One region of the Streptomyces sp. DSM 40868 genome, then DNA from elsewhere that is predicted to be linked to it. Evidence: riboswitches for the same ligand, from Rfam matches in the RefSeq annotation. Region 1 holds a riboswitch; each other region holds the start of a gene.
The links. A riboswitch is a leader RNA that binds a small molecule or an ion and turns the genes downstream of it on or off. The one in region 1 is predicted to bind thiamine pyrophosphate.
Positions count from the first base shown of each region.

Region 1 (2,260 bases):
CGCCGCGGGGTGAACGGACGTGCCTCTTCGGGAAGCTCACCGGTGACCAGGGCGTGCGCCAGCACGTCCCCGGTGACCGGCGTCAGCAGCACCCCGTTGCGGTAGTGCCCGGTCGCCAGCAGCAGCCCGGGCAGACGGGACGGGCCGAGCAGCGGCGCGTTGTCGGGGGAGCCGGGGCGCAGACCGGCCAGGGTCTCGGTGAGCGGCAGCTCGGTGATGCCGGGCACCAGCTCGTGGGCGTCGCGCAGCAGCTCGTACACGCCGCCGGCGGTGACCGTGGTGTCCCAGCCCAGCTCCTCGCTGGTGGCGCCGACGACCAGTTCCCCGTTCTCCCGGGGCACCAGGTACAGCGGGCCGCCGCGCACCACGGCCCGCACGGTCCGGCTCAGGAACGGCGCGTACCGGGGCGGCACGGTCAGCCGCAGCACCTGGCCCTTGACCGGCCGCACCGGAGGCAGCACCTCCGCCGGCACGCCCGCGAGGCGCCCGCTCAGGCTGCCCGCGGCGAGCACCACGCGCTCCGCGCGCAGCCCGGTGCCGTCGGCCGTGGTCACACCGGCGGCCCGGTCCCCGGCCACGTCCAGGCGCTCGGCCCGGACCCGGTGGAACACCACACCGGACCGCTCGCAGGCGACGACCAGGGCCGCCGCCAGCCGGCGCGGATCGATCTGGTGGTCACCGTCGACCCGCAGCCCGCCGCGCACCCCGGGCGCCAGCATCGGCTCCAGGCGGCGGCACTCCCGCCCCGACAGCCACTCCGACTCCAGGCCGTGGCGCTGCTGGAGGGCGTGCAGTTCGCGCAGGTGGGCGCGGTCGTCGGAGTCCAGCGCGACGGCGAGGGTGCCGCAGCGGCGGTAGCCGAGGTCGTGACCGGTCAGCTCGGTCAGCTCGGCGGCGAAGGCGGGATAGCGGCGCGCGGAGGCCAGGTTCAGGCCGAGCAGGGTCTCCTCGCCGTAGTGCAGCTCGGTGACCGCGGCCAGCATCCCGGCCGCCACCCGCGCGGCCCCGCCGCCGGGCGCGGGGTCCACGACGGCCGTGGCGAGCCCGCGCTGCGCCGCGCGCCAGGCCGTGACCAGGCCGATGATTCCGCCCCCGATGACGAGGACGTCGGACGTACGTGAGGACATGGGCGGTGAGCCCCTCCCTTCGCCGGCATGACCCGGATCAGGTTCGTACGGTCGGAGGCCGCGAGCCTCCCTCTCAGCCCGGTCGTCCGGGCTCCCGCGAGTGCTTGTACGGTGGCCACCCTAGCCCGCCGCCCTCCTCACCCGTAAGGGAGCCCCGTTCCATGGCCCGTTCGCTCGACGGACTTCTCTTCGCCCCCGTGTCGGACCAGGCCCCGGGACAGGTGGGCACCCGCACCCGGTTCGCCTACCACGAGCAGGACGGCGCGGTGTGGGCCGAGTACGCGGGCGGCGACGTGGTACGCGGCCATCTGGTCGGCACCCGCGAGGGGGACCGGCTGGACTTCCGGTACGTGCAGCTGAGGACCGACGGGACGACCGCCTCGGGGCACTGCGTGTCCACGGTCGAGGAGCTCGCGGACGGGCGGCTGCGGCTGGCGGAGACCTGGGAGTGGGAGTCCGCGCCGGGCTCCGGCACCAGCGTTGTGGAGCAGGTCACCGAGCACGCCCGCTGACTGACGTTCCGTCATGTGTCTAAGGTGATCGCGTGAGCGAGCAGACACCGCACGAGGGCACGGCACAGCGACGGCGCGTGGTCGTCGTCGGCGCGGGCATGGCCGGGGTGCAGACCGCGGTCGCCCTGCGGGAACAGGGCTTCAAGGGCCCGGTGACCGTCATCGGCGCCGAACCGCACCAGCCGTACGACCGGCCGCCGCTGTCCAAGGCGGTGCTGCTGGGCACCGCCGAGGGCTCCGCCTTCGACGTGGACTTCGAGTCCCTCGGCGTCGAACTGCGGCTCGGCTGCGAGGTGCGGGGCCTGCGGCCCGCCGCGCGCGAGCTGGACACCGAGCACGGCGTGGTGCCCTACGACGTCCTCGTCCTCGCCACCGGCGCCGAACCGGTCACCCTGCCCGGCGCCGAGGGCGTACCCGGCACGCATCTGCTGCGCACCCTGGACGACGCCGCACGGCTGCGCCCCGTCCTCGCCCGGCAGCACGACATCGTGGTCGTGGGCGCAGGCTGGATCGGCGCCGAGTTCGCCACCGCCGCCCGCGAGGCCGGCTGCGCGGTCACCGTCGTGGAGGCCGCCGGCCAGCCGCTGGCCGGCGCCCTGCCCGCCGAGGTCGCCGCCCCCA
Region 1 is NZ_CP050504.1:2,637,513-2,639,772, reverse strand. Features, by position in the region: gene thiO (glycine oxidase ThiO) at 1-1,127, opposite strand, end outside; TPP riboswitch at 1,125-1,235, opposite strand; gene HB370_RS11885 (hypothetical protein) at 1,289-1,639, shown strand; gene HB370_RS11880 (FAD-dependent oxidoreductase) at 1,672-2,260, shown strand, end outside.

Region 2 (2,260 bases), 1.8 Mb from region 1:
GAACAGCGAGCCGAGCACACCGATCAGCGCCAGCGATATCAGCGTGCCGAGCACCGCCACCGAGGTACGGGCGGACAGCCCGTGACACAGATACAGGGCGATCAGCATGATGGCGCTCGATCCGATCACGGCCACCAGCAGCGGGTTCGACCCCTCGAGGATCGCCGGCAGGATGAACAGCGTCAGCACCAGGAAGCTGACGGCCAGCGCCACCAGCGCCATGACACCGCGCAGCCGGCCCACCAGCACCACGGCCACCGCGAAGACCCCCGCGAGCAGCGTCATGGGGAACTTCCGGTTCACATCGGTCACCGCGTACTGCAGCTCCTTCGGCGCCGAGGGCTCGTAGGCGACGACTACCTTCTCGTCCTGGTGGAGCTGGCGCGACTGGTCCGGCTGCACGATCTCGGTGAACGTACGGCCCTTGTCCTTGCCGGTGTCGACCCGGATGGTGGCCTTCTTGCAGGTGCCGTCGGCCTGCTGCTGCGCCGAGCTGCCCTCGGCCGTGGAGGTGTCACCGGTCGGGGGCACACCGGAGGCGTTCGCCGAAGCACAGCTCAGCTCCACGACCCGGGTGACCGTGGCCTGCTGGGTCTGCCGGTCGAAGCCGACGCCGGTGCGCTTGTGGGCCGGGGCCTGTCCGGGCCAGAGCACGACCAGGCCGACCAGGACCGCCGCGGTGAAGGGAACCAGGATCGCCGCGATGACCTTGCGCAGATGCTGGGAGACGGGAGCGGCCGGGCCGTGGCTGTGGCTGTGACCGTGCGCGTGTCCCTGCCCGGAAGCGGCTCCGTGGCCGGTCTCGGCGGCCTGGTGACCGTGCCCGGTGCCCTGCTCCGCGCCGTCTCGGCGGTGCGGGTCGGGCGGCTGGTAGGGGTACTGCTCCATGCTGGTCACCGCCCGATCATCCCAAGAACGCAGGGGGGCCCACTGTTCACCGCGCCATACATGGCGCTAGCGTGGAGGCACCTTTGCACACGCGGGAGCTCGGAGCACCGGGCTGAGAGGGCGCTGACCTCCGTGGATGCGATGTTTCACGTGGAACGAGCGATGTTCCGCGGGGAACGTCGGCCGACGGAAACCGCTGCGTCGACCGCCGAACCTGTTACCGGGTAATGCCGGCGTAGGGAGTAGGTCTCATGACCAACAAGGACGCACGCACGCCTGCCTCCGCCCAGGACGAGAAGTCCACGGAGGCCGGGAAGTCCATCGGCTGGCACAAGGCGTATGTCGAGGGCTCGCGCCCCGACCTCCGGGTGCCGGTCCGTCAGGTGCATCTCACCAACGGGCAGTCGGTCACGCTGTACGACACATCGGGCCCGTACACCGATCCACTCGTCGAAACGGACGTCCGCAGGGGCCTGCCGCCGCTGCGGGAGAACTGGATCATCGCCCGCGGCGACACCGAGGAGTACGCGGGCCGGCCCGTCCGTCCCGAGGACGACGGGATCAAGCACACCTCGCCGCGCGGCGGGCTGCGCAACCTGGACGCGGTCTTCCCCGGCCGCCCGCGCCAGCCGCGGCGGGGGCGCGACGGTCAGGCGGTGACGCAGCTCGCGTACGCCCGCCGGGGCGAGATCACCCCGGAGATGGAGTTCGTGGCCCTCCGGGAGAACGTGTCGCCCGAGGTGGTCCGCGAGGAGATCGCGGCCGGCCGGGCCGTGCTGCCGGCCAACGTCAACCACCCGGAGATCGAGCCGATGATCATCGGCAAGCGGTTCCTGGTGAAGGTGAACGCCAACATCGGCAACTCGGCGGTGACGTCCTCCATCGAGGAAGAGGTCGAGAAGATGACCTGGGCGACCCGCTGGGGCGCCGACACGGTCATGGACCTGTCCACCGGCCGCAACATCCACACCACCCGCGAATGGGTGCTGCGCAACTCCCCCGTCCCGATCGGCACCGTGCCGCTCTACCAGGCGCTGGAGAAGGTCGACGGCAAGGCCGAGGAACTGACCTGGGAGATCTACAAGGACACCGTCATCGAGCAGGCCGAGCAGGGCGTGGACTACATGACGGTCCACGCGGGCGTCCGGCTGCCGTACGTCCCGCTCACCGCCAACCGCAAGACCGGCATCGTCTCGCGCGGCGGCTCCATCATGGCCGCGTGGTGCCTGGCGCACCACAAGGAATCGTTCCTGTACGAGAACTTCGAGGAGCTGTGCGAGATCCTCGCCGCCTACGACGTCACGTACTCGCTGGGTGACGGCCTGCGGCCCGGTTCCATCGCCGACGCCAACGACGAGGCGCAGTTCGCGGA
Region 2 is NZ_CP050504.1:4,428,654-4,430,913, reverse strand. Features, by position in the region: gene HB370_RS20165 (YibE/F family protein) at 1-888, opposite strand, end outside; TPP riboswitch at 970-1,147, shown strand; gene thiC (phosphomethylpyrimidine synthase ThiC) at 1,140-2,260, shown strand, end outside.
Region 2: another riboswitch for thiamine pyrophosphate. It lies ahead of thiC (phosphomethylpyrimidine synthase ThiC); the one in region 1 lies ahead of thiO (glycine oxidase ThiO).

Region 3 (2,260 bases), 3.6 Mb from region 1:
GTGGCGGCTGTTCGACGGCACGCTGGTCGAGTCGGTGCTGATGCGCTACCCGGACCGGGTGACCATGTGCATCAGCTCGCAGGCCGGCTGCGGCATGAACTGCCCGTTCTGCGCGACCGGGCAGGCGGGGCTGGACCGGAACCTGTCCACCGCGGAGATCGTCCACCAGATCGTGGACGGCATGCGGGCGCTGCGCGACGGCGAGGTGCCCGGGGGGCCCGCGCGGCTGTCCAACATCGTCTTCATGGGGATGGGTGAGCCGCTCGCCAACTACAACCGGGTCGTCGGGGCCATCCGGGCGCTCACCGACCCCGCCCCGGACGGGCTCGGGCTCTCCCAGCGCGGGATCACCGTCTCCACCGTCGGTCTGGTCCCGGCCATCCACCGGTTCGCCGACGAGGGCTTCAAGTGCCGGCTGGCGATCTCCCTGCACGCCCCCGACGACGAGCTGCGCGACACCCTCGTCCCCGTGAACACGCGGTGGAAGGTGCGCGAGGTGCTGGACGCCGGCTTCGAGTACACCGAGAAGTCGGGCCGCCGGCTGTCCATCGAGTACGCGCTGATCCGGGACATCAACGACCAGGCGTGGCGCGGCGACCGGCTCGGCCGGCTGCTCAAGGGCAAGCCCGTGCACGTCAACCTCATCCCGCTCAACCCCACGCCGGGGTCGAAGTGGACGGCGTCCCGGCCGGAGGACGAGAAGGCGTTCGTGGAGGCCATCGCCGCCCATGGTGTGGCCGTCACCATCCGGGACACCCGGGGTCAGGAGATCGACGGAGCCTGTGGTCAGCTCGCGGCCACCGAGCGGTAATCTGACCAGGTCCACATATCTTCATATTCCGACAGGGGAGCGCCACAGCGCTGAGAGTGCGGCAACCGGGCCGCAGACCCTCTGAACCTCGCCCAGGTCATTCTGGGTAGGAAGTTCGGTCATCACTCAAGCTGTTGCGCCCTGCCCGGGCCGCCCGCGCGGCGGTCCGGGCAGGGCCGCGTCTCTTCCTGGCCAACCCCCAGGAGGACATCCAGTGCACAACAAGACCCTCGTGGCCGTGGCGGCGGGGCTCGGCCTGCTCGCGCTGTCCGCGTGCGGCACGACGGACTCCGGGTCGTCCTCGGACCCCAAGACCGTCACCCTCGTCAGCCACGACTCGTGGAACGTCTCCAAGAGCGTCGTCAAGGACTTCGAGAAGCGGTCCGGGTACAAGCTCCGGGTGCTCAAGGACGGCGACGCCGGGCAGGCCGTCAACAAGGCGATCCTGACCAAGGACAACCCGCAGGGCGACGTCTTCTTCGGCGTCGACAACACCCTGCTCTCCCGCGCCCTGGACAACGGACTGTTCCAGCCCTACGAGCCCAAGGGCGCCGGCTCCGTCCGGCCGGAGAACCGCGTCGACCAGGACAAGCACCGCGTCACGCCCGTGGACACCGGCGACATCTGCGTCAACTACGACAAGGCCTGGTTCAGCGCGCACAAGCTGAACCCGCCGCGGTCCTTCGCCGACCTCGCCAAGCCCGCGTACAAGAACCTCCTCGTCACCGAGAACGCGGCCACCTCCTCGCCGGGCCTCGGCTTCCTGCTCGGCAGCGCCGCGGCGTTCGGCGACCAGGACTGGCCGGAGTACTGGAAGAAGCTCAAGGCCAACGGCGTCAAGGTCGTCGACGGCTGGGAGCAGGCGTACTACCAGGAGTTCTCCGGCTCCTCCGAGGGCAGGAAGGCCGGCGGCGACCGGCCACTGGTGGTGTCGTACGCCTCCTCCCCGCCCGCCGAGGTGATCTACGCCAAGAAGCGGCCCGCCACCGCCCCGACCGGGGTGGCCGACGGCACCTGCTTCCGGCAGACCGAGTACGCCGGGCTGCTGAGCAACGCGAAGAACCCCGAGGGCGGCAAGGCGCTCCTCGACTTCCTGCTCACCCGGGAGTTCCAGCAGGACATGCCGCTGAACATGTTCGTCTACCCGGTCGTGGAGGGGGCCGCCGTGCCCGCCGACTTCACCAAGTACGGTCCGGCCGCCGAGGACCCCGAGACCCTGGCCCCCGACAAGATCGCCGCCAACCGCGACCAGTGGGTCTCCTCGTGGACGTCGCTCGTACTGAAGTGACCGCCAAGGCGCGCGGCCGGCGCGGGAGCGCGGCGCGGCTCGGGCTGATGGCCCTGCCCGTCGCGTTCTTCGCGCTGTTCTTCGCCTGGCCCGTCGCCGCGATCGTCACCCGCGGGCTGAGGACGGACGGCAGCTGGCAGTTCGGGCGGATCGCGGACGTC
Region 3 is NZ_CP050504.1:6,222,276-6,224,535, forward strand. Features, by position in the region: gene rlmN (23S rRNA (adenine(2503)-C(2))-methyltransferase RlmN) at 1-811, shown strand, start outside; TPP riboswitch at 835-942, shown strand; gene HB370_RS28455 (thiamine ABC transporter substrate-binding protein) at 1,026-2,099, shown strand; gene HB370_RS28460 (iron ABC transporter permease) at 2,147-2,260, shown strand, end outside.
Region 3: another riboswitch for thiamine pyrophosphate. It lies ahead of HB370_RS28455 (thiamine ABC transporter substrate-binding protein); the one in region 1 lies ahead of thiO (glycine oxidase ThiO).